2 regions of the Bacillus sp. OTU2372 genome follow, and region 1 is predicted to be linked to the other one. Evidence: riboswitches for the same ligand, from Rfam matches in the RefSeq annotation. Region 1 holds a riboswitch; the other holds the start of a gene.
The links. A riboswitch is a leader RNA that binds a small molecule or an ion and turns the genes downstream of it on or off. The one in region 1 is predicted to bind preQ1.
Positions count from the first base shown of each region.

Region 2: linked by a shared signal. The riboswitch ahead of queF (preQ(1) synthase) and the one ahead of AAHB15_RS06405 (QueT transporter family protein) in region 1 are both predicted to bind preQ1.

Region 1 is NZ_JASATK010000002.1:296,395-313,039, reverse strand. Features, by position in the region: gene AAHB15_RS06415 (VOC family protein) at 1-82, opposite strand, end outside; gene AAHB15_RS06410 (DinB family protein) at 289-801, opposite strand; gene AAHB15_RS06405 (QueT transporter family protein) at 1,022-1,561, opposite strand; PreQ1 riboswitch class I at 1,568-1,612, opposite strand; gene AAHB15_RS06400 (hypothetical protein) at 1,766-2,254, shown strand; gene licT (BglG family transcription antiterminator LicT) at 2,439-3,272, shown strand; gene AAHB15_RS06390 (beta-glucoside-specific PTS transporter subunit IIABC) at 3,634-5,505, shown strand; gene AAHB15_RS06385 (glycoside hydrolase family 1 protein) at 5,583-7,016, shown strand; gene AAHB15_RS06380 (glycoside hydrolase family 1 protein) at 7,093-8,505, shown strand; gene mgrA (L-glyceraldehyde 3-phosphate reductase) at 8,804-9,796, shown strand; gene AAHB15_RS06370 (DMT family transporter) at 9,831-10,145, opposite strand; gene AAHB15_RS06365 (DMT family transporter) at 10,148-10,495, opposite strand; gene AAHB15_RS06360 (globin domain-containing protein) at 10,650-11,042, shown strand; gene AAHB15_RS06355 (ABC transporter substrate-binding protein) at 11,091-12,389, opposite strand; gene AAHB15_RS06350 (carbohydrate ABC transporter permease) at 12,548-13,375, opposite strand; gene AAHB15_RS06345 (carbohydrate ABC transporter permease) at 13,375-14,334, opposite strand; gene AAHB15_RS06340 (cache domain-containing sensor histidine kinase) at 14,553-16,373, shown strand; gene AAHB15_RS06335 (response regulator transcription factor) at 16,370-16,645, shown strand, end outside.
Region 2 is NZ_JASATK010000015.1:1,611-18,255, reverse strand. Features, by position in the region: gene AAHB15_RS20260 (2-hydroxyacid dehydrogenase) at 50-1,015, shown strand; gene AAHB15_RS20255 (YggT family protein) at 1,138-1,419, opposite strand; gene AAHB15_RS20250 (LemA family protein) at 1,829-2,404, shown strand; gene AAHB15_RS20245 (TPM domain-containing protein) at 2,404-3,147, shown strand; gene AAHB15_RS20240 (DedA family protein) at 3,433-4,041, opposite strand; gene AAHB15_RS20235 (alpha-galactosidase) at 4,185-6,398, shown strand; gene AAHB15_RS20230 (FAD-binding oxidoreductase) at 6,481-7,842, shown strand; gene AAHB15_RS20225 (aldo/keto reductase) at 7,980-8,822, opposite strand; gene AAHB15_RS20220 (MFS transporter) at 8,914-10,128, opposite strand; partial or broken gene AAHB15_RS20215 (winged helix-turn-helix transcriptional regulator) at 10,335-10,409, shown strand; gene AAHB15_RS20210 (hypothetical protein) at 10,466-10,615, shown strand; gene AAHB15_RS20205 (winged helix-turn-helix transcriptional regulator) at 11,203-11,574, shown strand; PreQ1 riboswitch class I at 11,691-11,737, shown strand; gene queF (preQ(1) synthase) at 11,867-12,367, shown strand; gene AAHB15_RS20195 (ABC transporter permease) at 12,440-14,386, opposite strand; gene AAHB15_RS20190 (ABC transporter ATP-binding protein) at 14,376-15,137, opposite strand; gene AAHB15_RS20185 (sensor histidine kinase) at 15,237-16,241, opposite strand; gene AAHB15_RS20180 (response regulator transcription factor) at 16,241-16,645, opposite strand, start outside.

The DNA of each region.
Region 1 (16,645 bases):
CATCTAAGGCCTTTTGGTAAAATTCAATTGCTTCTTTTGCATTACCATTCATCACTAAATAGGGAATCAAACGTAATGTCATCATAAATCAGCTCCTTGGTTAATTGGTAAACTTCACTTTCCATCTGAAACAGAAAACAACATTGGTATGAACAAGGATAAGTGAAACAACACAATTCCTATTCTTACCAATATTTTAATTATAAAACAAGGAACGTGCGTTCGCAACAAAAAAGAAAACCCATTAAAGGTTTTCTTTCAATCAAATGGTGCCTGACACCAATAACACTATAGATATCGTTCATTTATTATTTTAAGGTGGTGGAGTGCGTGGCCTGCGATGATGTAGGCGAGGGCACGTGTAGTGGTATCGGAATTGTTGGCAACTCCAATCCTCTCCCAAGCTTCTTCAGGCATATTGTTAATGAGCGTGATGGTAGCTTTACGGACAGCGGTAAAGTCTTCGATGATTTGTTTTATTGAAAGCCCATCAAAGTTAGATGCAGCAATATAGTCGTTTTCGTTGAAACCAGCGAGTGGTGTTCGATCACCGCGGCCAATTCGCAGCAGACGGTAACTCATAATCCGTTCTGTGTCAGTCATATGACCAAGAACTTCTTTAATACTCCACTTCCCTGGAGCATAACGGGACTGTCCAGATTCCTCGGATAAACCTTCAGCTAATGAGGCAGTTTTCTCCAAATTCTCTTTTAAAATCTCCGATAGGTCCCCATCTGGAACCAAATTTACGTACGGCAGATAATACTCAGGAAACTCACTTACTTCTGGACGTTGAACCATCGCAATTTTCCCCCTCTAGTTTAAGATTAAAGAATTTATTTTTAATTGCTTCTATCCACCTACTCGTTTTAGCCGGCTTGCATTATTATTATAATTTTTCAAAAATTGAATTGCCATCTATCTGCTTATTTTCGAGAGATTTGCGTATGACAACTCCACACCTAAATCCCACTCAAAAATAAAAGAGCTGCCGTTAAAAGCAGCAACTCTCCGTTTACAATTAAACCATTTTCTCAAAATGGACACGTTTATTTAAAATATACATTACCGGCATTCCTACGGCCATAACAACCAATTCACCAATAGCGGTGGTAAGCCATGTGAATAGGAAGGGCAGATCAAAAGCTAAATGCAGTTCAAGCGCAATCAAGAACATCGTAAACGTGAAAACAAGAGTATTTACCATCATTCTAGCCCAAATTCCTTTAATAAACCGTGAGCAAAGAATGGTAATGACTAAAGCAATCACCGATTGTCCTACTCCAAAAATTAAATCGTAAGCCTTCATTGGCGAGAAAAATAAATTCGTCATAAATACACCTAAAACAATCCCGTAAATGTACTTTTTATTAAAAACGACTAAATGATTAAACATCTCCGATACACGGAACTGAACCTGGGTAAACCCAAACGGCTGAATCAACGCCGAAACTGCAATGTACAAAGCAGCAATAATCCCATTAACGACGATTCCGTGCGCGTTTCTGTGCACTTTGCCTGATGGGGCATTCGTACTTACCGGCTGCGCAAATTTTTCCATATTCATTTCTCCTTAGTTTTTTTACGTGGGAGGTTTTCGAACCACGTTAATTTAGAATACTTGCAAACTAATATATTATTATAAAAAAAAATACGAGTCAATGACATTATTTTAAAATATCATCTCTAAAGAATTATTTTCCAGAGTAGTAAATAATACCATTAAATCTGGTGCATATTAAAAATAAAAAAGGAATGGCTATAAATGAAATATAATAAAATGTTTTTAATCGTCATGATGCTGGTACCCTGGTTGTCTGTGCCGATGTTAGGAAAAAGAAACTTTAAACGTTTTTTGCCAGCTGCCTTTTTTATTACTTGCTGGATTTCTGTTGAAAGCATATTGGCTAAAAGGCGGGTTTGGTGGAGATTTTACGATAGACTGATTCCTAATGTTATGGGAGAATTGCCTTTCCTTTTAGGTCCTTTTATGATTGGCTCTATTTGGATTTTAAAATTTACATTTGGAAACTTTTTTCGCTATGTAATCGTGAACTTAGTCACGGACTTTTTGTTTGTCTATCCCGGCATGTTTGTATTAAAGAGAATGGGTATTATCTCTCTCGTTCGAATGAAGCATTATCAATTGGGAATCTTATTTATGGCCAAATCCGTGCTTATGTATGGCTTCCAATTCATGGTTGAAAAATCCCGAAAGAAGCCCAAATTACTCATCAAAAGGCTACTCCCTTAAAACGAGCAAGGGCCGATTTCCCTATCTCCCGTTCGATTAATTATTGATTGTCTTTTTATTTGATGTTAAGATTTTATTAAATTAATTTTTATATTATAGGATTGTTACTGTTAAATCAGGCAAAACCTAAGACTAACGCCATTATCGTTAGTTTTAGGTTTTTATTTTTTTAGAGGTGATTGACATGAAAATCGCAAAAGTAATTAATAACAATGTCATCAGTGTGATCGATTCCCATAACAAAGAACTTGTGATTATGGGCAGAGGGATTGCATTTCAAAAAAGACCAGGTGACCTTGTGGATGAATCAAAGATCGAGAAAACATTTAAATTAGATAATAAGGATGTCTCGGAAAAATTTAAAACATTATTGTATGATGTTCCAATGGAATACATGGATGTTTCTGAACGGATTATTTCCTATGCGAAAGAGAAACTGGGGAAAAAATTAAATGACAGTATCTATGTTTCGTTAACGGATCATATCACCTTTGCCATTGAAAGAAGTCAAAAAGGGCTAATTATCTCCAATCCGTTGCTGTGGGAAATCAAACGAATTTATGCTGACGAATATGAGATTGGTTTAAAGGCCTTAACAAAGATACAAGAGATGCTTGGGATTACTCTTCCACAGGATGAAGCCGGTTTTATAGCGATGCATATTGTCAACGCAGAATTAAACGAAGAAATGCCGAACGTCGTTAACATGACAAGATTAATTCAGGATATTCTAAATATCGTTAAATATCATTTCAAGATAGAGCTTGATGAGGAATCATTGAATTATTTCCGTTTTCTAACCCATCTCAAATTTTTTGCGCAGCGATTATATACCGATTCTCCCTACAACAACGAAGATGATTTTCTCTATGAGATGGTCAAAGAGAAGCAAAAAGAAGCCTTTGCCTGTGTGGAGAAAATCCGCGATTTTATCAAAAAAACACATAACCATCAGCTGACAAAAGAAGAGATGGCCTACCTTACGATTCATATTGAACGTGTGGTAAATAGATCCTAAAATTTTTTTAAAAGAAAGCGTTGACAGATAATGAAAGCGGATGCTATTATAGGCGTACAAATTAATATTAATTTTTTAGGATTGTTACTGATAAAGCAGGCAAAACCTAAATTGTATGTTCATCACTTTTATGGTGTATAGCGTGCAATTTAGGTTTTTTTTATTCCCTTAGTCGAAGTACGGTTACAGAAACTGGCCAGAACTTACAACTGGCTTCGGCATTTACAAATTTAATACTTTTAACACAGGATTGTTACTGGTAATGCAGGCAAAACCTGAGGAACTCGAGTGGGACAAAAATGTCTGTGTCCATCTCTTGTTACTCAGGTTATTTTTTTACAAAAAATCAGGAGGTATAACCATGGACTACAAAAAAACAGCCATAAGCATCCTTGAATTAGTCGGTGGAGAAGGCAACGTTCAAAATGTCATTCACTGTATGACAAGATTACGTTTCAATTTACAAGATCAAAGTAAGGTAGACCGTAAAAAGTTAGAAAAGGTTCCTGGAATTATGGGTACCAATATAAGCGGAGACCAATTTCAAATTATTGTCGGAAACGATGTTCCGAAAGTATATAATGCTATTTTAGAAAACAGCTCGCTTAAGGCAGACAGCACTAGTAAGAAATCTCAAAAAAGTAAAAACCCATTAAATGCAATTTTTGATGTTATCTCAGGTGTGTTTACACCGATTTTGCCAGCGATTGCTGGTGCCGGTATGATCAAAGGGATACTTGCTATTGCACTAACGTTTCACTGGCTTACAGCTACGAGTCAAGTTTACACTATTTTAAATGCGATTGGTGATGGAGCGTTTTATTTCTTACCTATCCTGCTGGCAGTGAGCGCAGCTAGAAAATTTGGCAGCAACATTTACGTAGCAGCAGCCATAGGAGCGGCGCTGTTACATCCAACGATAACAGCATTATTAAGTGCAGGTAAGCCGGTTCACTTCCTTGGTCTTCCTGTAACGGCGGTTACTTATTCATCAACTGTTATCCCGATTTTACTAGCCATCTGGATTGCAGCATATGTGGAAAAATGGGTTGATCGAATTATTCCTAGCATGTTTAAGCTGATCTTCGTCCCAACATTAACATTATTGATTGTTGTCCCAGTTACTTTAATTGCCGTTGGTCCATTAGGTTCGATTATCGGAAACTGGCTTTCTGCAGGTGTAGGTGCATTATTTGATCACGCAGGACTATTTGCAGGAGCCCTATTAGGTGGAACATGGTCATTAATCATTATGACAGGTATGCACTATGCGTTTTTGCCAATTGCAATGAACAATATTGCAACTAAAGGTTATGATGTTATTATGCCTTCGATGTTTATGGCAAACATGGGACAAGCTGGAGCAACATTTGCTGTATCATTACGTTCTAAAAACAAATCGTTTAAATCTTTAGCAATGACCACTAGCTTAACGGCTGTTATGGGTGTTACTGAGCCGGCTATGTACGGTGTAAACATGCGCCTTAAGAAACCATTTATTGGCGGTCTTATCGGTGGAGCCGTTGGTGGAGCGTACTACAGCGCTCTTGGGGTAAAATACTTTATCCTTGGCGGTAACGCTGGTTTACCAGGATTAGCTTCTTTTGTCGGTGACACATTTGTTTTGGCAGCTTTAGGATTCCCAATTGCTTTTGCTGCTGGTGCAGTTGCAGCATTCTTTATGGGATTTGAGGATGTAGAAAGTGAAGAAGAGCAAGATACTACAACAGCAACAGCAACAGTAACAAACACAGTAGACACTAAATCTGAATTAGTCGTAGCAGCTGAAAAAGTATTCAGCCCTTTAAAAGGTGAAATAAAACTATTAAGCGAAGTAAATGACCCAACGTTCTCTACTGAAATCATGGGTAAAGGATTAGCGATCCAGCCGCAGGAAGGAAAAGTAGTATCTCCTGTTACTGGTAGAATAACAACTATTTTTAAAACAAAGCATGCAATTGGCATTACAAGTGATAATGGAGCAGAAATCTTGATCCATGTTGGATTGGAAACAGTAAGGCTAGAGGGAAAACACTTCACAGCACATGTGAAAGACGGCGACTTTGTTGAAGTGGGCCAAACTCTTGTTACCTTTGATATGGAAGCTATTAAAGCAGAGGGATATGACTTAATTACTCCAGTCATAATTACAAATCCTGACCGTTATCAAACAATCGAACCAGTTAAAAAAGGCACCATTAACGCACGAGAAGCATTTCTAGCATTGCAGTAATGGGAGGTTCGGGGAAATCCAATTCCCCCTACTTTCTACATATTATTAACTTTAAAAAAATAATGAGGTGACTTTTGATGAATCGTAAATTTCCAGAAGGTTTTCTATGGGGCGGAGCAACCGCTGCTAATCAATTAGAAGGAGCATCTCAAGAAGGCGGTAAAGGTTTAAATCTTGCTGACGTGCTTCCTGGTGGGAAAGTTCGCTTAGAACTTCTAATGAAACCTGGCTTCAATTATGAGATTGACGAAAGTAAGTACCACTATCCAAATCACGAGGCAATTGATTTTTACCATCGCTATAAAGAAGACATTGCTCTTTTTGCGGAAATGGATTTTAAGGTTTTCCGTATGTCGATTGCTTGGTCACGTATTTTTCCTAGAGGGGACGAAGAATCTCCTAATGAAGAAGGCTTAGCTTTTTACGATCGGGTATTTGATGAGTTACACAAACATGGTATTGAACCGGTGGTAACCATTTCACATTATGAAACACCTTTACACCTTATCAAAGAATACGGTGCTTGGAAAAATCGAAAACTCATTGGTTTTTTTGAGCGATATGCAAGAACCGTTTTTGATCGTTATAAAAATAAAGTGAAGTATTGGATGACTTTTAACGAAATTAATGGAGCGACACACTTCCCACTTTTCGGCTTAGGTTTTTCCGCCTCAAGTGAAGAAGCTCGTTTACAAGAAAGTTTCCAAGGATTGCATCATCAATTTGTGGCTAGTGCTTTAGCTGTAAAAATAGGGCACGAAATTATTCCTGGTTCGCAAATTGGATGCATGCTTGTTTATGCTCCAGTGTATGCTTTCGATAGCAACCCTGAAAATGTCATGCATGCTTTAAAAGAGGAACAAATTTTTAACTACTATTGTGGAGATGTCCAAGTTCGTGGTGAATATCCTGCTTTTGCCGAACGTTACTTTAAGGAAAATGGTATTAAATTAGACATTCAAGATGGCGATTTAGAGATCATTAAAGAAGGTACTGTTGACTATATCGGGTTTAGTTATTATATGTCCCGCACTGAAAAGAAAGATAAGACGGACGAAGAAGGTGCATCTGGTAACATAATCGGTGGTGTAAAAAATCCATTCCTTAAAGCCAGTGAATGGGGCTGGGAGATTGACCCAGAAGGTCTACGAATCTCATTAAACAAGCTTTATGACCGCTATCAAGTACCTTTATTTATAGTAGAAAATGGTCTTGGGGCAATAGATAAAGTAGAAGCAGATGGCTCAATCAACGATGATTATCGCATTGAATATTTAAGAGACCATATTAAAGCAATGGCTGAAGCGATTGAAGATGGTGTTAACCTAATAGGATACACTCCTTGGGGATGTATTGATTTAGTCAGTGCGTCTACAGGAGAAATGTCCAAACGTTATGGATTTATTTATGTTGATAAGCACGACGACGGCAGCGGGACATTAGAGCGCAGCAGGAAAAAGTCTTTCTTCTGGTATAAAGATGTTATTGCCACAAACGGCGAACAACTTTAAACCTAAAGCATGCCGGTAAGCCCTAATGGCTTCCGGCTTTCCTTTTTTAAAATAAACTCAAATGGAGGTTTTGAATATGAAACATAACAAACTTAAACCATTCCCAGCGAACTTTTTCTGGGGCGGTTCCACATCAGCCTATCAAATTGAAGGGGCTTGGAATGAAGATGGGAAAGGCCCATCTGTTATCGACATGGCTAAGTATCCCGAAGGTACGGCTGATTTTAAAGTAGCCAGCGACCATTATCATCATTATAAGGAAGATATTGCATTATTAGCCGAAATGGGATTTAAAGCATATCGCTTTTCGATTGCGTGGACAAGAATCTATCCTAATGGCTCTGGGGAAGTAAACCAGAAGGGCATCGACTTTTACAATAATTTAATCAATGAAATTGTCTCACATGGGATTGAACCAATTGTCACTATGTACCACTTCGATTTACCATACGCTCTGCAGCAAAAAGGCGGCTGGTCGAATCGGGAAACGATTGATGCGTTTGAGATCTATGCCCAAACCTTATTTGAAAACTTCGGTGACCGCGTGAACTATTGGTTAACGATTAACGAACAAAACATGATGATCCTGCACGGCGATGCGATTGGGACCGTTGACCCTAATTTAGAAAACCCTAAAAAGGAGCTATATCAGCAGAACCATCACATGCTTGTGGCCCAAGCGAAGGCGATGAACCTGTGTCATCAATTGCTTCCAAATGCAAAGATTGGTCCGGCACCGAACATTGTGTCCATTTATCCAGCTAGCTCGAAGCCAGAAGATATTATGGCTGCTCATAATTATTCCGCCATCCGCAACTGGCTTTACTTAGATATGGCTGTTTTTGGCCGTTACAATACAACTGCCTGGAACTATTTTGAAGAAAAAGGTTACGTTCCAACCATTCTTGATGGTGATATGGAAGTTTTAGTTAGCGCGAACCCTGACTTTATTGCCTTTAACTACTATACTTCTCAAACGGCGGCGGCAAGTGAGGGGGATGGTTCCGATATAGGTCGTACGGGCGACCAGCATATTACTGTCGGAGAGCCTGGTGTCTATAAAGGAGCAAACAACCCGAATCTGAAAAAGAATGAGTTTGGCTGGGAGATTGATCCGGTTGGCTTTAGAAATACATTAAGAGAAATCTATGACCGCTATAACCTTCCGCTTATTATTACCGAAAATGGTTTAGGAGCATTCGATAAGCTAGAAGAGGGCGAGAAAGTAAATGACCCTTACCGTATTGAATTCTTACGAAAGCATATCGAGCAAATGCAGCTAGCAATCACTGATGGTGTTGAGGTATTTGGATTCTGCCCATGGTCGGCGATTGACCTTATCAGTACCCATCAAGGCTGCAGCAAGCGCTATGGCTTTATCTTTGTTAACCGTGATGAGTTTGATTTAAAAGATTTACGCCGCATTCGTAAGCAAAGCTTTTATTGGTATAAAGAGCTTATTGCTACAAACGGTGAAAAATTAAATTAATTGAAGAAGAGTTTGTCCTGAGATAGGACAAGCTCTTTTTTTAAAAGAAGGTATCATGGATTGGAAAATGGTAGAATAATAGATAATTTATTCTTAGGGGTGTGCGTGTAAAACTAACTAATTTTGAGCAGTGGATTGAAGATAAGGTGTAAAAATAATCTCGGAAATATTCATGTTTTGTCCATTGTCCAAACCACATTAACTAGACTTATACTTTTCCAAGTCTCCATCCTTTAAAAATTACCCCCCAGTCGATTATAATAGTGGAAGGGTTTACATAAGAGGAGAGGGGATAACTATGGTTTATCAAGCTGCAGACAATCGTTACGAAACTATGAAATACAATCGAACCGGACGTTCAGGATTATTGCTTCCGGCTGTTTCTTTAGGCCTTTGGCATAACTTTGGAGGCGTCGATACATACGAAAATGGCAGAGCTATGCTAAGGAGGTCCTTTGATTTAGGCATCACCCACTTCGACTTAGCTAATAACTATGGCCCGCCAGCGGGCTCAGCGGAAGAAATGTTTGGCCGAATGCTAAAATCAGACTTCGCTCCATATCGTGATGAAATGGTGATTTCAACAAAAGCTGGCTACTATATGTGGCCGGGTCCATATGGTGATTGGGGCTCAAGGAAGTACTTAATCTCAAGTTTAGACCAAAGCCTAAAACGAATGGGACTTGAGTATGTTGATATTTTTTATTCACACCGTCCCGATCCGAATACACCTTTAGAGGAGACCATGATGGCATTAGATTCCATTGTGCGTCAAGGAAAAGCACTATATGTCGGAATTTCTAATTACAGTGCCGAACAAACTGCTGAAGCAATTAAAATCTTGAACCAGCTAGGTACACCGCTGCTTATCCATCAACCAAACTATTCGATGTTTAACAGATGGATTGAGGATGGCCTTCAGGATGTATTACAAGAAAATGGAGTGGGCTCGATTGCCTTTAGTCCATTAGCGCAAGGCCTGTTAACGAACAAATACTTAACAGGAATTCCAGCAGACTCCCGAGCTGCAAGTCCAACAGGATTCTTGCAAAAAGAACATGTCACCCCGGAAGTACTTGAACAAGTACGCAAATTAAACGAAATAGCTGTTGAACGTGGTCAAAGCTTATCGCAGTTGGCCCTTTCATGGGTATTACGCGGCGGCAAAGTGACAACCGTCCTAATCGGTGCGAGCCGAGTCAGTCAAATTGAAGAAAATGTTGCGGCATTGAACAACCTCGACTTTACGGACGAAGAACTGGCAAGAATTGAAGATATCCTAAATAGCTAAAAAAAAATCTGTCAGCGGCTGCTGACAGATTTTTTTAGGAAAGAGCATTTAATCCGATGACACCAATAATAATCAATACTACACTAAAGACTCGTCCAGCGCTTTTCGATTCTCCCAACAGAAACATATTAATGAAAACAGCCCCAGCGGTTCCAATTCCAACCCAAACGGCATAGGCGATACTTAGTTGGAGAAACTGAAATGATCCATATAAAAATGCAAGCGATGCCCCGAATCCGCCAATATAAACGATTCCATTACGAACATTCTTTTGCTGACTATACAATTTTAAACCAACAGCACCGGTAACCTCACTGGCAGCAGCTAACAAAACGAATAACCAGCCCATGGTTATGCAGCACCTTTCATGGCGACTTTTTCTTCCTTATTATCGGAAAGATTTAAACCAATTACACCAATAATGATAACGGCGATAAAAAGGGTTTCACCCAGGCCGATACTGCCGCCAAAAAGGAATACATCCATTAATACCGTTCCAATCGTACCAATCCCGGCAAAAATGGCATAAACCGTACCTGTGGGGATGGTTTCACAAGCTTTCGGAAGGATATGATAATCCCATAAAATCACAGCTATAACCACTGCCCACTGCCACCACGTATGGGCAGTATTAAACCCGTAAACCCAGATCCATTCAAACACACAAGTTAAAACAACATAAAACCATGCTTTATTCATCGTTTGCACCTCTTAGGAGAAAACCATTATTATTTTAGAATACCACAACAAAGTGCAATTAAGACTTGGTAAGTGATTTAAATCACTAAACTCGGTCCCTTTTTTCTTTATTATTGTTTAAATAGGGGAAAATTAAAAGTGGATGGTGAGAGAGATGGATTACGATTTTAAATCATTATATAGTGAAATTGGCGGACAGGAAACCATTGATAAGCTGGTGGATGCTTTTTATCCGCGTGTTTATGCTGATCCAGTTCTGGCCCCGCTTTTTCAAGGAGATATGGAAGAAATCAAAAGAAAACAGCGAATGTTCTTACCACAATTTTTAGGAGGTCCAGCTCTTTATAGTCAAGAATTCGGTCCCCCGGCGATGAGAGCGCGTCACCTTCCTTTTGAGGTAACACCAACCAGGGCTCGGCATTGGCTCCAATGTATGAAAGAAGCCTTTCAGGAAATTGGTCTTGATCAGAATCCTGCAGGAACAGCCTTTTATGAGAGATTAACGCAAGTAGCCGGAATCATGGTAAACACACCGGACAGTGAATAAAATAAAGGCTCTTCTCACAGCGAGAAGAGCCTTTATAGATTTATAATCTTATTTTTTTAATTTAGCCCATGTTGCGTCAAGAGCCTTCATTGCTTCCGCTTTAGATTTTTGACCGCCAACATATGCCTGTAGTGTTGCACCAAATTCTTGTCCAGCACCATCAGGATACTTCATGAACTGCCAAGAATAAGTTTTTCCATCTTGAGAGTACTTTTGAAGGTCCGCACCTAAAGGTCCAATATCTTCTGCTTTTGCTTCAATTGTTTTAAAGGCAGGAACATATTTGAAATCTTTAACTAATGCTTTCTTACCTTCTTCAGAAGATACCATCCAATTTAAGAAATCTTTTGCAGCCTTTTTGTCTGCATTAGGTGCTTTGTTATAAACAACCCAGTTTGTTGGAACGTCAACCATTAGTTTATCTGCTTGCGCAGCATCATCTGTAAGTGCTAAAGGAACAAAGCCAACTTCCATACCAGGATTTAATTTATCGAGCATTGGCTGAATCCAGTTACCTTGTTGAATCATGGCAGTTTCGCCATTAGCAAATTGAGTTACTTCTGTATTGTAGTCAGTAGTTAATGGATTCTTGTTACCGTATTTAACTGTTAAATCAACAAGCTTAAAGTAGTCTTCAAAGTATTTATTGCCTTCGATTTTTGATTTTCCTTCATTTAAACCAGGAATAAAGTTTTCGTCATCTGCTTGTTGGTAAGCAAATGGTACGTTAAGACCATGGTTTGCTAATACCCACCATTCCGCATAGCCAACTGAGAAAGGTGTAATACCGGCAGCTTTAAGCTTTTTCGCTGCAGATTCTAACTCTGAAAAGGTTTTTGGAAGTTCTGTAATACCAGCTTTTTTAAATAATTTCTTATTATAAGCAAAACCGTATCCTTCCATGTTTACCGGCTGGCCATAAATTTTTCCGTCCATTGTCATTGGTTTTAAGGCATCTTCATAAGCATCTTTTACCCAAGGCTGATCAGATAAATCTTCTAACTTATCCTTCCAAGTGATCGCTTCTTGATATCCGCCATTTCCGAAGATATCAGGTGCTTTGTTTGAAGCGAACTTTGCTTTAAGGGCTGCAGCACCATCAGCGCCGCCTCCGACTGATTCGATATTAAAAGTAACGTTTGGATGTTCTTTTGTATATTTATCTGTTAACGCTTTCAACTGATCTGCGATTTCAACCTTACCGTTAAAGATATCAACAACGACTTTACCATCTTTGCTGCCGCTGTCTTTTTTCGTACCAGATGCACTGTCACTGTTGCCGCAAGCTCCTAAAAGAAGTGAAGCTGATAAAATCCCCGCTGCGATTGAATATTTTTTAAATGCCATTTGTTTTCCCTCCTGAAATTATATATCTAATTTATATATCCCTGCCGTCAATATCCTACTGACAGCAGAGTTGACCCCTAGTGGAAGTTGTCTAGCTGAAGCGCCTAGGAAAAAATGAACTACTTTTTTCCCTTATCAAGGCGCCTCCGCTTTTCGATTTACTTAATGGAACCGCTCGTGATCCCTTTGATAATGTGTTTCTGCATTGAAAAGAAGAAAATTAACAAAGGTATGATACCAAGAACAAGTCCTGCTAAAGCTAAATCCCATTGCTTGGTGTACTGCCCAAAGAAGGAGAATGTCGCTAATGGAATGGTCTTTAATTCTGGATCCTGAAGGACCAGTGATGGTAATAAGTAGTCATTCCATATCCACAAGCTGTTTAGGATGACAATAGTTACAGTGATGGGTTTTAATAAAGGAAAAACAATTCTCCAAAACACTCCAAACCGTGTACATCCATCGATAATTGCTGCCTCTTCAAGTTCTACTGGGATACCTTTGATGAACCCGTGATATAAGAAGATCGTCATTCCAGATCCAAAACCTAAGTACATGATTACAAGACCCCAGATACTGTTAAGTAATCCGAAGTTACCGGCCGTTTTAATGAGCGGAATCATAATGGATTGAAACGGAATAATCATGGCTGCAACGAAGGTCATGAAAATCACATTACTGATTTTCTTTTTCGTTCTAACAAGCATATACGCTGCCATCGAACAAAAAACAACCAGAACAACGTTACTAATCGCTGTGATAATTATAGAATTTGTAAATACCTTTAGATAGTTCAATTTTTCAAAGGCATTCACATAGTTGTCGAGCATAAACGTTTTTGGTAAAGCAGATGTGTTCGTTAGAATCTCTGCAAAGGGTTTTAAAGAGTTTGATATCAGATAATAAAATGGGACTAAAAAGACAAGACCAAGTAAGATGGCAAAGATTTCACCAATAAATGTTTTTCCTGTATACCTGTTTCCCATTATGATTCAACCTCCCTCTTCTTAGAAATTGTTACTTGAAGGATGGTAATTGCGGCAACCACAATGAAGAAAATTAATGCCTTTGCTTCACCGATACCATAACGGTTGTTAACAAATGCTTCCGTATAAATGTTAAGTGCTAACATTTCTGTCGATTTAAACGGTCCGCCGCCAGTTAGCGACAGGTTTGCATCAAAAATCTTAAATGATGATGCAGTTGTTAAAAATAAACAGACGGTAACGGCCGGAGCAACTAATGGCATTGTAATATGGCGAAGAATCTGCCATCTGTTCGCTCCATCGATTTTAGCTGCTTCAATTAATTCTTGTGGAACATTTTGCAAGGCGGCAATATAGATAATCATAATGTAGCCTGCTCCTTGCCATACACTGACAATTACAATACCCCAGAATGCAGTATTAGCATCCCCTAACCAAGGTAATTCGAAAAAAGGAATATGCGTTAGCTGCCCAAGTGAAGCGAAGCCTTTTACAAAAATGAACTGCCAGATAAAGCCTAGTAAAAGACCGCCCACCATGTTTGGCATGAAGAAAACGGTTCGTAATATATTCCTTGTTTTTAACATTTGTGTCACTAGAATGGCTAATCCAAAACCAATCACATTTGTTAAAACGATCGCTACAACGGTATATTTAGTTGTAAGGATAAAGGAATCTTGAAATTGCTTGTCCTCAGTAAATAGGTATTTAAAGTTATCAAGACCGACCCATTTAATATCACCTGTAATTCCGTTCCAATCGGTGAAGGCGTAATAAATACCCGTAAAGAAAGGAATTAGGACAATGATAGTAAACGCTAAGAATACTGGACCGACAAATAGGGTGAATAACCCTGCATCTTTTAGCTTCTTCTTTTTGTTTAAAGAAGCTGACTCTGAAATTTTTATGCTGGCTTTGCCAGGTAATGCTGAACTTTCTAACTCACTTTGATTATTCACTGACTGCACCTCCCATAACTCCATTTTAGGGATTTTGAAAAATTATGAAACGGCTTACATTGACCAGTAGGGTGGAAAATATTGAACAGTCCAAATTGCCATATTAAAATAGACACCATGTATTACGATGTTTTCTTATGATAAAATGGTGGGAAATTTAGTATCACTTAGAAAAGGGGGGAGGCTGGTTCAAGTCTTAGGGACTAGCCCAAGAGCTAATGCAATGGGGGATTCGAACTAAACTAATTATCACTTTAATGGCTGTCATCATACTCCCTTTTGGAATTGCGATTACGATTACGTATTATCAAACGACAAAGTCAATAAATGACCGTTTTGTCTCTACGAATCATGATTTAATTGTTAAAGGGGAAGCAGAGCTAAGTACTTATTTAGAAGATGTCGCACAAATGTCGACTGTTTTGTATCGATATACACCATTTATGTCGGTAATGAGGGTTGGAATATCAGATAACCTAAGCAGTAATGAAGAAGAAGTGCGGAGGATGCTCGCCTATACCTTTAATTCCCGGCCGGAAGTTGAACAAATGCTGCTTTATATAAATAAAGGAAAAGATTCATATACCAACTATCACTCAAGAATTAGCGGCAGAGGGAAATACGAGAGTATCTTGTCCAACCCTTTCTATGCCCGCTTAAGCCGGTCTCATGATTTTTCAGTTATTGAACCGCCTCATGAGATTTATAGTTACAATAACTTGTCTGTGATCCCTAATTCCGAGAAAGGTCAGGTTTTAAGTTTCCATACGATTATAAGAGATGTACCATTAGAGACTATTTTAGGTTTTGTATCTATAGATATTAATCTTTCTAAGATCAGAGATATTTCTGGAAGGTTATATACGGATGGGGTTGAAGACTTATACATAATGAATGAAAATGGGGTTGTCGTGTATTCTTCAAAAAACGACGAAATTGGAAAGGTTAATAAAGACGCTTGGTTTAAACAAATAAAGAAAGAACCAAAGGGAAATAAAAGTCTTGACTGGAAGGACGAAAGGTTTTCGGGCGTAATTGTCTACCAAAAGTTTTCTGATTCTTTTAAAAACTGGTACATTGTTAAAAGAATTCCTTATGATGTACTTTACCAAGGTGCGAGGCAGACTGTATTTACAAATATAATCATTGTAATTATTACACTTATTATCGTTTTATTTGCTACCATGTTCATCTCTCTGAGACTCACTGCTCCAATCAAAGTATTAATTGCAAATATGAAAAAAGTAGAAAAAGGTGTGTTTGAGGCAGATTTTGAGTCATTAGGGAATGATGAAATTGGGATGCTGGGCAGGCATTTTAAATTAATGATTTCAAAAATAAATGAATTAATTGAACGCGAATATAAACTAGAGATTGAAAATAAATCTTCCCAGTTAAGGGTTCTCCAATCACAAATAAATCCGCATTTTCTTTATAATGCGTTTCAGTCGATTGGAACGCTTGCATTAAAATTGAAGGCAGTCCAGGTGTATTCGTTATTAAACTCATTATCGAATATCATGCGTTACAGCATGAATATGAAAGATGATATTGTCCCATTTTTAGCAGAGGTAAACCATGTTAAATCCTATCTTAATTTACAAAAGCAAAGATTTGACGAGCAGTTTGAGTTTGAATTAAATATTGAAAAAAGTGTAGAAGAGGTATTAGTACCGAAAATGATCTTACAGCCGATTGTTGAAAATTGCTTTAAACATGGCTTTGATCAGCAGTTAGAAAAAGCAATAATTGTGATTACAGCAAGAGGGGAACATGACCATCATTTATGCATTTCTATTAAAGATAACGGGGTTGGTGTTAATGATCACGACCTTGAACAACTTCGCCGAGAATTGTCCGACGGCGGGAGTGACTTAAATCAGAAGAGCGCTGGTATTGGATTAAAAAATATTTATGACCGCTTAAGGATTTATTATAGTAATCAGGTAGAAATGGATGTTTACAGCAGCGAAGAAGGCGGATTTACAGTTACGATAATTATTCCAAGAGATATTCATAATGAGGTGGTACATCCATGAAAGTCTTAATCGTCGATGATGAAAAACACGTTCGTGAGGGAATTAATCTGCTCGGAGAATGGGAACAGAATGGGATAACGGAGATTTATGAGGCCAGTAACGGTGAGGAGGCAATCCAGCTTATTCGAACTCTTCGTCCGGAAATCATTTTTTCTGATATGAAAATGCCCAAGATGGATGGTACACAGCTGTTAGAGTGGATTAAAGAAAATCAGCCAACAAGTAAAACGATTGTCGTGACTGGTTACGATGATTACCACTATATGCGTAAA
Region 2 (16,645 bases), on a different contig from region 1:
TTACTACTTATGTAAAGTACATATTTCTAATAAAAAGGTGGAGATTTAGTTGAAAAGTTCCGTGTATATTACAAGAAAGCTGCCCGAGGAAATAATTGATAAACTTTCTCAGTATTTTCATGTGAGAATGTGGGGAGAAGAAAATATCCCTGTTCCAAGGGAAATTTTAATGAAAGAAATAGAAAATATCGACGGTCTTATTTGCTTATTGACAGAAAAGATAGATGAAGAAGTCATAGCTAAAGCCAAGCTTTTAAAGATAATTAGTAACGTAGCAGTAGGATATAACAATATCGACCTTCATGCAGCAGTAAGAAAGGGGATTATTGTAACCAACACACCTGGCGTCCTAACGGAAACCACGGCCGATTTAACGTTTGCGCTTTTAATGGCAGCTGCCCGAAGAGTCGTAAATGCCTCCGATGTCTTGCGCAGCGGAAAGTGGGGAGCATGGTCTTTGATGGAGTTTACTGGACAAGATATATATGGTGCGACCTTAGGAATTATTGGGTTAGGAAGAATTGGAGAGGCCCTTGTCAAGCGGACAAAGGGATTTGATATGAATGTTCTTTATTATAATCGTACGCGAAAGCAAGATAAAGAACGTGAGCTAGGTATTCATTACGTAGAATTAAAGGATTTATTGCAGCAATCCGATTACGTTTGCCTCATGCTTCCATATAGTGCGGAAGTACATCATCTTATTAGTAAAGAGGAATTATCTCTGATGAAACCGAATGCCATCCTCATCAACACTGCAAGAGGTGGGATCGTAGATGAGGAAGCATTATATGAAGCGTTGAGGAATGGTGATATTTGGGGTGCCGGGTTAGATGTCTTTGAACAAGAACCAGTAACAATGGATCATCCATTGTTATCCTTATCCAATGTTGTTACCTTGCCTCACATTGGAAGTGCAAGTGTTAAAACAAGAATGAGGATGGCTAATCTTGCAGTTGATAATATGGTGAAAGTATTAAATGGTGAAGAACCAATTACCCCGGTCCAGCAGTAAAAAGAAACCTCTAAATCCAGTGTAAAAACGGTTAATGAATAAGTGAATAAAAAACCCGAATAAGGATCACTTCTTTAATTAGTGCACCTTATTCGGGTTTTTTTAATGTAGGTTAGAGAAAATCACACACCAATTACATTCAATGACTGTCGCAGTCCTTCTAGAGCAAATCCTGTTATATATCTAAAAACGAATATAGCGACAATCGGTGAAATATCAATAGGCCCAAGTGGAGGGATGAACCGCCTAAAGAAGCCTAAATATGGTTCGACGAGCTTTGAGATCCAGATCCCAATCTTTGTTGATTGAAATTGTGGAAACCAGGAGCCAAAAATTGATATTAAGATAAGCCAATAATAAATTTCAAAAGCATACTGTCCAATTTGTAAAATGTATAATCCCAATTTATATCTCCCCGTCTATTATAGTTTTTATTGTAGGTACAAAATTCGTAAAGATACATATATATACGGCTAAGCCCACTAAAGGTTTCATAATTCTGATTGACATAAAATGCTATTTTTATTCGGAAATCTCATAAATAATAATTAATCAAACGATTAATTAGTTGGGGAAAAGCCTTTAGTGACAAAGGTATTTCAATGGTTTTATTATGCCATAAGGAGGTTAACAAATTCTTAAATTCAAATGGATTGGTGAATGAAAAAAATTAATCAAACGTTTAATCAATTCGGCAGCAAAACTAATCAAACGTTTAATTAAATGGATTTATAGGTAAGTTTTTAAATGGCTTAAATAGGGAACTTATTTACCATGTGATATATACTATAAGTGAGAAAGGACGTGATTAGATTGAAAAAAGGTTGGTTAGGATTAGGAATTGTGGTTGCTGTCATTGTTATCTTTGGCCTCATGTTTATGTCCAGCTATAACAGCTTTGTCAATCTAGAAGAAGACGTAAATCAGTCGCATGCTCAAATCGAAAATCAACTCCAACGAAGGCTAGATTTAATACCAAACTTAGTCAATACCGTAAAAGGCTATGCAGCACATGAAAAAGAAGTCATTGCCTCCATCTCAGATGCACGTGCAAGGCTTGCCGGAGCAAAAACCCCCGAAGAAGAAGCAACCGCTAACGATCAATTATCCGGTGCACTAAGCCGCTTGCTCGTTGTCGTTGAAAACTACCCTAACCTTAAGGCAGACCAGCAATTTTCCCAGCTAATGGATGAACTGGCCGGGACCGAAAACAGAATTGCTGTCGCACGAAAGGATTACAATGAACAAGTAGCGGAATTCAATAAAAAAGTAAAAAGATTCCCGGGCTCGATTATTGCAGGAATCGGCGGGTTTGATGAAAAAGAATATTTCAAAGCAGACCCACAAGCCCAAGAAGCTCCCAAAGTTGACTTTGGAGGCAACGGGTAATGAAAGCGAAACGGATCTTCAGCCTTCTATTGGTTTTTACCACATTATTTCTGTGTGCAGCCCGTGCACTTGCTGAGGATGTCCAAATACCTGCTCCCGTCGGAGATATCTATGTACAAGATTTTGCTCATGTTCTAAACGAAACAGAAAGAGCAGAACTAATCAACTTAGGCAGAAACATTGAAGATCAGACAACCGCACAGGTTGCTGTGTTGACCGTTGATAGTATTGGTGACAGAACCATTGAAGAATATGCGAATGAGGCATTTCGCCAATACGGAATTGGCAGCGAAAAAGAGGACAATGGCATCCTCCTTGTTTTATCGATGAAGGAACACAAAATCCGGATTGAGGTCGGGTATGGCCTCGAAGGAAGAATTCCCGATGCGAAAGCAGGAAGAATCTTAGATCAATATGCTATCCCTTTTTTAAAAAATAACAAGCCCAACCAAGCCGTAACGGAAACTTACAAAGCACTCGCCAAAGAAGTCATGGCCGAATATAACGGTGAAAGTGGACAAAAAACGGCGCCAAAGAATGAAGGAACCGGAATCCCATCCTGGTTGATTATTATCATCGTATTGGTTGTCGTCTTCCTTGACTTTAAATTTTTCGGAGGCACCCTTACTTATTTACTCCTCTCCATTCTATCCCGTGGTGGTGGACGAGGCGGAGGCAGTGGAGGGTCTCGAGGCGGCGGAGGCGGTTCCTCTGGCGGCGGAGGTGCAAGCCGAGGCTGGTAATAACAGAAAAAAGATGCTCTCGGTTCGAGAGCATCTTTTTCATGAGATAAGTATAAAGTTTTTACTTTGAGAATTGTCTAGCTTCAGCGCCTAGCCCCTCGATGGTCTACAGCCAATCCGTCCAAAAGGTTAAAAAGCAACCTTTCGGCCGGCTCGTCTTATGCTTGGCTACAGAAAGCTATCGCTTTCTGTACGCATTAAGGGCGACTAGTCTTTGACCCTGCTTTCGCCGGCCAGTCGACAAGTCGCCCTATATCGGGGCTGACCAAGGCGCTTGCGCTTTTCTTAATCATAGGAAGCATTTTTCAATACTTTTCTTTTCCTTTTATAGGTGTACAAAATAAACAGACCTATTAGGAACAAGGCAATAATATAGATACTATACCTAGAAAAGTATGTTCCAACATATACCCAGTTTCCACCAAGCAATCTGCCTAAAGTGATAAAGGTAAAGCACCAAATTAGTGCTCCTAAATAGGCGAACAGGGCAAACTTTTTATAAGAATAATTGTTAATTCCTGCGAGATAGGCGGTAATATGCCGGACGCCTGGAATAAAAAAACCAATAACGAGAAGGAACGGGCCAAATCTATTGAATAATTTCTTCGTTCGATCAATCTTTGCCTCACTGATATGCAGCTTCGGGCCAAACTTATGTAAAAACGGAGCTCCTAACACAATGCCTAAAATAAAACTAAGTGTAATCCCGCTGCTTGCCCCGAAATAGGCACATAGGAGTGATGGCAGGTACGCCAATTTTCCTGCGAAAACATTATAACCCACATAAGTAAGAAGAACTTCATCAGGAATTGGCAGGCCAATGATACCGCCAATTAAAGCAAAAATAATCCCCAGATAGCCAAAGTGTTCAAGAAGATGATTTAAATAATCCATCGCTGCACTTCCTAAATTCAATTCTAAAAATTTAGCTATTAGATATTATCATCAAAAATTTTCACTTTTATGTATGACCTGACACCATTTTCCACTTAAACCGCGAATATAGTGAAGTAAATGTCATTTTAGGAGTGGATGTCATGCCGATTGAATGGAATGAAGAACAGAAGCTATTTCATTTATATAATGGCAGAATCAGTTACATGATGCAGCTTGTCCATGGAAAGTATTTAGCGCATTTATATTGGGGGAGTAGGGTCCAATTGCTCCAGCCATTAGCGATTCTTCCATTTAAAGGAAGAACCTTTTCGCCGATGAATGAACCTGCTGACCCCCGGTTTTCGCTTGATACCCTGCCGCAGGAATATCCTGCCTTTGGAAATGGAGACTTCCGAACGCCGGCTTATCAGCTTCAGAGTTCTGATGGGTCAACAGTAACTGAATTTGTATATGATTCCTATGCGATTTTTAAAGGAAAGCCCCGTTTGAATGGGCTGCCGATGGTCTATGTAGAGGATGATGATGAGGCGGACACGCTGGTCATAACATTGGTGGATTCCATTCTTGGCGTCGGTCTTAACCTTCATTATACGATTTACCGAGATTTTGATGTGATCACGAGGTCGGTCTCGTTTGAAAACCTAGGCAGCCGTGAGGTGAAGATAGAAAAAAGCATGAGCATGTCGGTTGACTTCCATAACTCGAAATGGGACTGGCTTCACCTTCAAGGAACATGGGCACGGGAACGTCAAATTGAACGGAGACCGCTGATCCACGGTGTTCAATCGATTTCTTCCGCAAGGGGTGCAAGCAGTCATCAGCATAATCCCTTTCTAGCCTTACTATCAAAGGATGCAACCGAGGAGTATGGGGATGTTTACGGGATTGGTCTAGTTTACAGCGGAAATTTCAAGGCAACCATTGAGGTGGACCCTTTTGAGATAACCCGGATCAATATGGGAATTAATCCATTTAATTTTTCATGGCTGTTGAAGCCAGGTGAAATTTTTCAAACACCGGAGGCACTGATGGTCTATTCCTCAGAAGGATTGGGCGGAATGTCGAGGATTTTTCATAAAATCATTCGAAGCCGGGTTTGCCGCGGAGTTTATCGTGACAGAACAAGGCCAATCCTCATTAATAATTGGGAGGCAACCTATTTTCATTTTACTGAAAAAAAGTTAAGAGATCTTGCTGATGCCGCTAAGGAACTGGGCATTGAGCTGTTTGTTTTGGATGATGGCTGGTTTGGCCGTCGTGATAATGCGAAGAGTTCGCTTGGAGATTGGGTTGTTAATAGGAAAAAACTTCCTAATGGATTGAACGGATTAGCTAGTTATATCAATGGTAAAGAGATGCAATTCGGCTTGTGGGTGGAGCCGGAAATGGTCTCTCCCGATAGCGATTTGTACCGCAGGCATCCAGATTGGTGTCTGCATGTACCAGGGAGGAACCGGACACTTTCGAGAAATCAGCTTATTCTGGATTTAAGCAGGGATGATGTGTGTGATTGGCTGATAGAAACGTTTACGGATCTATTTCAGAGTGCCCCAATTCGCTATGTAAAATGGGATATGAATCGGAATATGACGGAGGTGGGATCTGCATTATTGCCTTCAGAAAGACAGAAGGAGACGGCCCATCGTTATATGATGGGGTTGTATCGGGTTTTAGAAGTTTTAACGGAGCGCTTTCCTGAAATTTTGTTTGAAAGCTGCTCGGGCGGGGGCGGCCGCTTTGATTTAGGGATGCTGTATTATATGCCGCAGACCTGGACGAGTGATGATACGGATGCGGTCGAAAGGCTGAAAATTCAATATGGAACGAGTATAGTTTATCCGGCTATTACGATGGGAGCTCATGTTTCAGATATCCCGAATCATCAGACTGGCAGAATGACACCATTAGAGATGAGATGTCATGTTGCCATGGCCGCCAATCTTGGGTTTGAATTAAACATCGATAAACTTAGCAAGGAAGACAAAGAGCTAGTCGGGCGGGAAATTCAGCTATATCATCAAATAAAAGAAATCGTCCTTTTTGGTGACCTGTATCGGCTGTGGAGCCCCTTTGAGGGGATGGATACCGCTTGGATGTATGTAGGACGCGGTCAAAGGCAAGCAGTGGTAATTTACTATAAGACGCTAGCGACGCCGAATCCACCTTTCCTACGAATGAAATTACGCGGGCTGAATCCGCAGCTTCGATACAAAATTAACGACGATGGCCAAGTATTTTATGGAGATGAGTTAATGAAAATGGGGCTTAACCTGCCGTTAATCAAAACAGACTTTTTCTCTGAAATCTATCATTTAAAAGCTGTTGATTTTAAAGAAATAAGTGAAAATTTTTAATATTAACTATAAATTAACTTCCCCGATGTTTAAAATATTTATTAAGAAGTGTACTAGTTTCAGTGTTATGGAGGGGACTCAGGTGAATCTTAATGATAAATTGTTAGCGATTGTCGGGGATAGTGAGCGTGTTTCGATCAATAAAACTATTTTAGAACAGCACAGTAAAGGGGAAGCATATCATACACCATCCTGCCCGGATGCAGTTGTGTTTCCTAAGTCAAAAGAGGAAATAAGCAGGATTGTGCAATTTGCTAGTGAGCATTCCATTCCACTCGTGCCCTACGGGGCGGGGACGAGCTTAGAAGGACATATTATTCCGGTATTCGGTGGCATCAGTCTTAACTTTAGTTTGATGAATCAAATCTTATCCATCCGGCCAGATGACTTTCAAGTGACGGTACAACCTGGGGTCACAAGAAATCAGCTCAATCAGGCTCTGAAGGAACATGGGTTGTTTTTTCCGACGGACCCAGGCGCAGATGCTTCAATCGGCGGTATGGCGGCCACGAATGCCAGCGGTACTAACAGTGTGAAATACGGAGTAATGCGTGATCAGGTCCTCGGCTTAGAGGTGGTTTTAGCAGACGGATCCATCGTTCGAACCGGAGGGCATTCATTTAAATCTTCAGCAGGATACAATTTAACGGGCTTGTTAATAGGATCAGAAGGGACATTGGGCATTTTTACGGAGATTACCTTAAAACTGAGGGGCATTCCAGAGGCTGTGTCTGCTGTAAAAGCTGTGTTTCCCTCGATTGAAGCAGCTGGAAATGCCGCTGCTATTCTCTTAAAATCAGGACTTGCAATCGGGGAAATCGAGCTAGTTGATGAAAAAACGATTCAGGCAGTTAATAGGTTTAAGACTACAGATTACCGTGAGGAGCCAACTCTTTTCTTGGAGTTTAGCGGAAATGAACCGGAAGTTACATATAGTGTGGAAGTAATGGAAGAAATTCTAAAGGATGAGCAATGTGTTTCTTTTGAATTTGAGAATGACTTGTTAAGAAGGGCACAATTATGGGAGGCAAGGCACCATGCAGCATTTGCTATTCAAGCCGCCAATCCTGGAAAAGTCTTAATGTTTACTGATGTCTGCGTCCCGTTATCACAACTTGCTGGGGCCTTAAAGCAGACCAGGGAAGTGATCGAGAGATATGGTTTAGAGGGGGCTGTTTTGGGCCATGTTGGCGATGGTAATTATCATGCTTGCTTACCGATTGATCCGAACAGTGAAGAAGAGTTGGAAGTAGTAGAAGCAGTTCATCATCAGATTGTTTCCTATGCCTTATCCAAAGGGGGAACCTGCACAGGGGAACATGGAATCGGACTCGGCAAAAAAGCGTTCCTGCTAGAAGAACACGGAGATATAATCCCAATCATGAAAATCATCAAAAACAACCTCGACCCCAAAAACATCCTAAACCCAGGGAAAATATTCTAAAGGGTGACAGGCACCGATAAATTGTTAAACAAGGTGGAAGGGGCGCAAACGGTGACAGGCACCAAAAAGTAGATTAACACAATGAAAGGGTTGGTAATGGTGAAAAAGCATCATCATTACCAACCCTTTTGTGTTGTTTAGAAGTCGAAGTTGTCGGGGTCTGGGCCGACGCGATGGTTTTGGTTCAGATCATCAATTTGTTCCATTTCGGCTTTGGTTAGTTCAAAGTCAAATATATCGGCGTTTTCGATGATGCGATGTTCTTTTGTTGATTTTGGAATGGTGACGACCCCATTTTGGAGATCCCACCGCAAAATAACTTGTGCTGTAGACTTGTTATACTTATTAGCAATTTCTTTGATTACCGGCTGGTCTAATAGCTGCCCCTGCATCAATGGTGACCATGCTTCCATTTGGATTCCCTGTTCCCGGCAAAAAGTTTGGATTTCTTTTTGTGTTAAACGGGGATGGAATTCCACTTGATTAATCATTGGCTTGATTTCGGCCTCTTTCATTAAATCCTCCAGATGATGAACATGGAAGTTACTTACGCCAATTGCTTTTACTCTGCCTTCTTTATAGAGAGTTTCCAAAGCTCGCCACGCCTCTTTATATTTTCCTTCTACAGGCCAATGAATTAAATATAAATCTAAATAGTCTAACCCTAATTTCTTTAAGCTTGTTTCATATGCTTCTAGAGTTGCTTCATAGCCTAAGTCACTATTCCAGACCTTTGATGTAACAAAAAGGTCTTCTCTGGAAATACCCGCTTCTTTGTTTCCTTCTCGAATCGCTTGTCCTACTCCTTCTTCGTTTTGATAGATGGCAGCTGTATCAATACTGCGATATCCATGTTTTATGGCAAACTTTACTGCATTGACTAGTTCTGGCCCTTCTTCTACTTTAAATACTCCAAGTCCAAACCAAGGCATTTTTACTCCATTGCTAAGTGTAGTTGTGTCTTGTAAGTTGTTAACCATTATAATCATCCTCCAGATTAATTCTTTTATAAAAAGGCAGGGGGCTATTACACTATCCCCCCGCGCCTACTATGAAAACAAAGGGGTGAAATTAAATTACTTTTTCAATCTTAATACCGGCTTCTTTACGGTCTTTCCTTTCAAGTCTCCAGCTCCAGCCCGTAAGAACGACCGCTCCTAGGACCATTAATGCTCCAATCCAAGAGGTGTGAATTAATCCAATCGAGTTGGTAATCACGCCGCCAAAGTAGGATCCCATCGCAATACCGGCATTAAACGCAGCAATATTAATCGAAGACGCTACATCAACTGCAGCAGGGACAAACCTTTCTGCTAACATAACGACGTAAACTTGTAATCCAGGTACATTCATAAATGCCAGCAGGCCCATGAAAAAGATAGTGATTAAGCCTGCTATTTTATGTGGTGCGGTAAAAACAAAAGAAAATAAGACGACAGCTTGGAAGATAAACATATAAAATAATGCCTTAATAGGATTTTGGTTAGATAATTTGCCGCCCACCATATTTCCGATGGCAATCGCGATACCATAAACAAGTAATATCACGGCAACGGTGCTTTCCTTAAATCCCGTAATATCCTGCAAAATAGGGGATAGGTACGTAAACACTACGAATGTTCCTCCATAACCAAGCGCAGTAATAATAAATAGAAGCAATAAGCGACCATTGGTTACCAATTTAAACTGGTCGTGGAACGTTGTCTGAACCCCTTTTCGTAAATCAGACGGAACAAGGATACTGTTAGCAAAGAAAGCAATCACGCCGACTGCGACAATGATAACGAACGCCATCCTCCAGCCGAATTGCTGGCCGATGAAGGTACCAAAAGGAACACCAGTAACAGTTGCCACTGTAAGTCCTGAAAACATAATCGATATTGCACTAGCCCTTCGGTTTTCAGGGACTAAATCTGCAGCAATCGTTGATCCAATCGACATAAAGACACCATGTGAAAAGGCAGAAATCACACGGGCAGTTAATAAAACACCAATGCTAGATGCGCTTGCCGCCAACCCATTGCCGATGATAAAAATAATCATGATCCATAGTAACAAGGATTTACGTGACATCCTAGATGTGAGGGACGTCAGAATAGGAGCCCCGAAAGTTACTCCTAAGGCATATAAAGAAACAGTTAAGCCGGCAGTTGTAACAGATATTTGTAAATCCTTTGCTATGAGCGGCAGCAGCCCTACACTGATAAATTCCGTTGTTCCGATGGCAAAAGCACTTACGGCTAATGCTAATAGAGCGAAGGTACTTCTTTTTTTATCTATAGTCATTTGTTTCTCTCCTCCTAAAATGGTTCTATTGCATGAATGATTTGCTAAAAGCAAAACTATAAAAGAATTATGAAAGGATATTTCAACCGGCAAATATTATTATGGGATATACAGATGTGGATGAAAAGTACGCACTTCAAAGTGATATAGATACTTCAAAGTGCGGTAGGTACTTTTTAGTACCTATTAAAATGGAGGAGTTAGAGATGAAGAAAAAGAAATATAATATATCGGTTGAAGCGACATTAGAGGTTATCGGTGAAAAGTGGAAATTACTTGTCAGAGAGAATAACTGGCAATAGGAGAAGAAATAATAAAAGAAAAAGGAGAGATGAACGTGGATAAAGACAATCATTATGTAGCTGCAGATTTAGCGTCTAATTTGGTAAGTGAGATTAAAACGTTTGAAGATGAATTAAGTGAACGTACTAATAAAAAAGTAGTAGTCATAGCATATGAGAAAGATGAAAATGATTTGAACCCTTAGATTTTATTTAAAAGAAAAGATTACAGTAAACGAACAAAAATAATCCCCATTCCCTTTTGGATTTGGGGATTATTTATTTATATTGAACATTTTTGTATAACTAATTTCTTAAAAATACTTAATTGTAAAGTTTATCTTTTTTCTTAGTGCATTAGCAAAATTTTAGGTTCTGGACAAGCGTTTAGTTTGTTTTACTATTTTTTCATATTTTAATAGTAATTAACACCTTTATTTATAATCAACGTATAAAGGAGAATGGTTGGTGGAAAAAGAATCTATTAAAACTGAAAAAGAAACTGATCATAAATGAAATTAATAAATTTCAGGTGATCAAGCATGCCAACAAAGCGAGTGTACTTCTTTTTTTATCTAATTTCATGTGTTTCTCTCCTCCTAAAAATGGTTTTATTGCATGAATGATTGGCTAAAAGCAAAACTATAAAAAGAATTATAATGGGATATTTTAACCGGCAAATGTTATTATGAAATATACAGTAGTGAATGAAAAGTATGCACTTCAAAGTGCTATAGATAGTTCGAAGTGTGGTAGGTGCTTTTTAGTACCTATTAAAATGGAGGAGTTAGAGATGAAGAAAAAGAAATACAATATATCGGTTGAAGCGACATTAGAGGTCATCGGTGGAAAGTGGAAATGCGTGATTCTTTGTCATTTAACACACGGGAAGAAACGAACAAGTGAATTGAAACGTCTGATGCCGGATATCACACAAAAAATGTTAACTCAACAATTACGAGAATTAGAGGAGGATGGCGTTATTAACCGGATTGTTTATAATCAAGTCCCGCCAAAAGTGGAGTATGAGCTTAGTGAATATGGATTGAGCCTAGAAAGCATTTTAAACGCGCTGTGTTTATGGGGAGAAAATCACATTACTAAAGTGTACGGAGACAAATTTTCTGTTTTAGAAGAGAATGTACTTAACGAGCACCTAAAATAGGGAAGTTTAGTCCTAACTGACAGGATGCCAGCGCGCTCTATGTTTTACCTTAATTTTCTGTTTGACGTTCTCTAGTCAGTTCTTTATTATATAGAGATGAGAATACCCGTACTTGAACGGGAGAGGTTCATAGCTGACACCCTCTATAAAAAACTATGGATACATGACTTTCTGCCATGTCCATATAGGATGTGGCTTTTTGTTTTTTATCCTTTAGTTTGTATAGAAAAAGAACATTCAGCTGAAACTCTCTTAAAAAGTGTGGGGACACATTTTTATAGGGGGTTTTTTTATGTCTGGCCGCAGCCACGAAGAAGGTTTGAAGGATTTAACACTATTAGGTAATCAAGGAACTACCTATTCATTTGAATATGCACCAGAAGTTTTGGAGGCAGTTGATAATCTCCATCCTGAGCGGGATTATTTCGTAAAATTTAATTGTCCGGAATTTACGAGTTTATGTCCGCTGACACGCCAGCCGGATTTTGCAACTATGTATATTTCATATGTTCCAGATAAAAAGATTGTTGAAAGTAAGTCTTTGAAGTTATACCTTTTCAGTTTTAGGAACCATGGGGATTTCCATGAGGACTGTGTCAACATCATTATGAACGACCTGATTAAACTGCTAGACCCACGCTATATTGAAGTTTGGGGCAAATTTACGCCGCGCGGCGGCATCTCCATTGACCCATGGTGCAACTACGGCAAACCAGGCACCAAATACGAAGAAATGGCAAACTACCGCCTAATGAACCATGACCTCTATCCAGAAAAAGTAGATAACCGATAAAGAAATGGTGACAGGCACCTAATAGAAAAAAGCAGCCATGGCTGCTTTTTTCTATTAGTCCCGTTTTTTATTTTAGAGTGCTGCCCTTATGACTTTTTTATAATAAAGCACGGATAGGATTCCAAAGATGGAGTATAGGGCGGTATAGAGGACCATAACTAGAATCATCGGGGTCCATACTTCGGCTCCAAAAAGAAACCAGCCAGATTGGACGGCAAAATAACTGTGGAGCAGCCCAACCACTAACGGAATTCCAAAGTTAAACAGCTGCTTAGCTTGAATTCCCTTCAATAAATCCCCTTCCGTTAAACCAAGCTTGCGTAAGATCGTATAATTCGGCTTCTCCTCTTCACTCTCACCCATTTGTTTAAAATACAGAATACAGCCCGACGTGATCAGAAATGTTAGACCTAAAAAGCCAACAATAAACATAATCAATCCCATCATTTTTTTCTGAGTATTACTGATCTCTAAACGAGACGAATAAAGGTCATTCTCATTAAAGGACAAATCTTGATAAACCTGGTTGGCCTTTTCGAGCTGACCTTCATCCTTCAATGTAAAGCCAACAAAAAGAGAGGTCTTCTTTTGAATAGAAGGATTTACATCCTTCTTCAAGCGTTCAAACACAGAATCGTCTACAATCGCAATCGGCTGACCGCCGTTCGTAAAATATCCTGAAATCACAAAATCCTTTTTTAATCCTAAGTAATGAAGCGGAATTGATTCCGTTTGCCCCTTTAATTCGACTCTACCGCTCTCTTTTAAATTCATAAACTTCTGAAGTAAATCATTATAACCTGTAAAAATCGTCTCATCTGCGGCCACATCGGTATTTTTCAAAACTCGTTCACTAATCGTCGGAAGAGGCAGAGCACTGGGGTCCACCATCACACCTTCAAGTTTTGTATCCAAAAGGTTCTTAAGGTTAGCGGACACCTGGAGTACCTCAATCCTCTTTTCGTCGAAATCAATATTCTTCGAGGCCAACGCATCCTTAAATTTATCGGCGTCTTCTGCATTGGTAATGGCGAAATCGCCCGCAGTCTGGTTTTCAGCCATCTTTTCAGCAGAATAATAGGAGATATAGCTCAACGATAATAGCCCAATCGCAAGAGCGGATAATGTTGTAATAACCGTTAGTAACAGCGCATTTGATTTCATTCGAAACATAATTGACGACAAGGATAATACCTGATTGATTGTTAAATAGCCATCCTTCTTTTTCCGAACGATATTAAAAATAAAACTTACCGATCCTTTATAAAACAAGTAGGTGCCGATAATAACAGATCCCAAAATATAAATCATCGCCAAAAACAGTTCTGTCATCGTGGAAAAATCGCCAGTAAATAACTTCGATGAAATATAGTAGCCGGAAATAATCGCAAGCAATCCCAAAATCCCCATAAGTATTTCCCATATAGACATTTTTTTCACTGTTTCCTCCGTCGAGGAAACAACTCTAAAGAGAGATAGAATGCTCTGCCTCTTTATAAAAAGATAATTCATCAGCATAATTAGGATATAGATGACACTAAAAACAATTAAAGTCTGGACCAAAGCCTGCGATGAAAAATGCAAGCGGGCAATTGCATCCACCTTGGTAATTTTAAATAAAATCATAATAATTAACCGGGAGACGGAAAAACCGATAAAGATCCCCACCACCAATGAACCAAAGTAGAGAATAAAATTCTCGGCGCTTAGGAGGTTGAAAATCCGAGTTTTTGTCATTCCAATTAATTGAAATAAACCAATTTCCTTGCTCCGCCGCTTAATAAAGAAATTATTGGCATACAGTAAAAAGATCGAGACAATGGCCACAAGGAGAACACTTGCTGTACGAATGGCTGCTGCTCCTTTAAGGGTATCCTTCGTTTCATCCATCGCCGGGTCATACTGCAGAGTAACAAATGAAAAATAAAGGGCAACACTAAAGATAAGGGCAAATACATAAAGATAATAGTTTTTTAGATTTTTTTTCAAGTTTCGAAAAATAAGCTGATTAACGCTCATATGGCACACCGCCTAGCACGCCTTGAGTTTTCATGATATCCTTAAAAAACGCCTGCCGGGATTGATCCCCTTTATTTAACTGGGTATAAATCTGCCCGTCTTTTATAAAAATCACTCTGCTGCTAAAACTAGCTGCCACAGGATCGTGTGTCACCATCACAATCGTGGCCGTCCGGTTTTGATTTAATTCACTAAGTTTGTTTAACAGATCGGATGCAGATTTCGAGTCGAGCGCCCCTGTTGGTTCATCCGCAAAAATTATACTTGGTTCATGAATGAACGCTCTCGCTGCCGAGGTTCGCTGTTTTTGCCCGCCGGAGATCTCATTTGGGTACTTATGTTTAATCTGTTCTATCCCTAGCTCCGTTGCAACCCGGTTGAACCTCTCATCTGCCTCTCTTTTAGAAACCTTCGTAATCGATAATGGTAATAGAATATTTTCTTTAACGGTTAACGTATCCAAAAGATTATAATCTTGAAAAATAAACCCAAGATGCTGCTTACGAAACTCAGCGAGCTGCTTTTCTTTCATAGCCGTCATTTCTTTGCCTTCAATTGTAATAGTCCCGCCGCTGACCTTATCAATTGAGGACAGCACGTTGAGAAGCGTCGTTTTTCCGGAACCGGAGGCCCCCATGATACTCACGAATTCCCCTTTTTCAACGGTAATATCAATCCCTTTTAAAACCTCTTGTTTATTCAGCTTATTACCATAGCTCTTATGAATTTTTTGGGCTGCTAAAATCCTCATACGAACACGCTCCTTTATTTGATAATCCAATTATAAAATTTGCCGGTTGACTTCTCCTTCGATTAACCGAACAAAACAGCAAAGCATGTGACATTTTTGTCACATGCCTGAAATCGCGCCGAATTCATTTTTTCGTGGAAAGGTTAACGTGAATGTGGTCCCAAGGCCGGGGTCTGATAGGACATCGATATGAATCAATAAAGACTCTGAAATTTTTTTGGTTAAATATAAACCCATGCCTGTAGAGGCATTGTCATGGTGAACGGTTGTTGAGGTAAAGCCCTTATCGAAAATGCGCGGCAGGTCTTTTGGGTCAATGCCGCGCCCAAAATCCTGAACCATCAGCTTGGTTCGGTCATCCTCCATTAAACTTCGTATAACAATATCCGATGCCGAGCTGTATTTCACTGCGTTTGTTAACAGCTGGCGAATAATAAAAGCCAGCCACTTAGCATCCGTTAAGACAGAGGCTGCTTCTAATTCGACTTCAAAGCCGATCCCTTTTTGCATACACCAGGATTGCAGCGTTTTAATCTCTTTAAAAAGTAAGGCTTTTAAGTCAGTCTCTTCTATATATAAATCATTCTCCATAAAGGGCAGGCGCTTTTGATGAAGTTGGGAATCCAGCAGCAGGTGGATACGAAGCCATTCTACAGATAACTGTGCTTTTAATGGACTTTCTTCTAAACGGTCGATCATTAGATGCATAGCTGTCAAAGGTGTTTTGACTTCATGAATCCAAGATAAAAGCTCATCTTTTTCCTGTTCCACAGACACCAAATTATTCGAAATTGTTTGTTTTAGCAGCACTGTTTGATCCACAATACTTTCCTCAATTATTTTTTCAAACGGACTTTCCGCCTTGGCCATATTAGTTAAATCGAGATTGTTTTCCCATTCCGATAAAGAAGCATAAAATTTCGTTTCCTTATGGAAGCGAAAGCACAAAAAGATTACAAAAATAAGCGTCGATAAAAAAACAATATAGAGAAGAGGTGTAAATTTTATGGCGGAATCAATATAGCCTGTGAAAAGGACTAGTAACTGTAAACAGAAAAAAAGAACAATCCAGCTCCGTCTTTCCTTTAAAAAGGTTTTAATCATCATGTTTGCGCCTCTTCACATGCCATGTATCCTTGGCCAACCTTTGTTTCAATAAATTGTCCGAGATTAAGCTCGTCCAGCTTTTTTCGCAGCCGGTTAAGATTGACTGTTAACGTGTTATCACTAACAAACCGCTCATCATCCCACAGGCTTTTGATTAATTCTTCTCGGCTGACAATTTTATTTTTTTGCTCAATCAGCTTTTTTAAAATAAACATCTCGTTTTTTGTGAGCTCTACCGTCCCGGTCGCGCTGCTGACCGTGCTTTTTTCAACATCGATCGTTGCAGCCTGCCAGGTTTTCAGGGTTATTTGTTCATGATTGTAATTATAAACACGGCGAAGGGTCGCTTGAATTTTGGCAATCAGTACATCAAAATGGAACGGTTTTTGGATGAAATCATC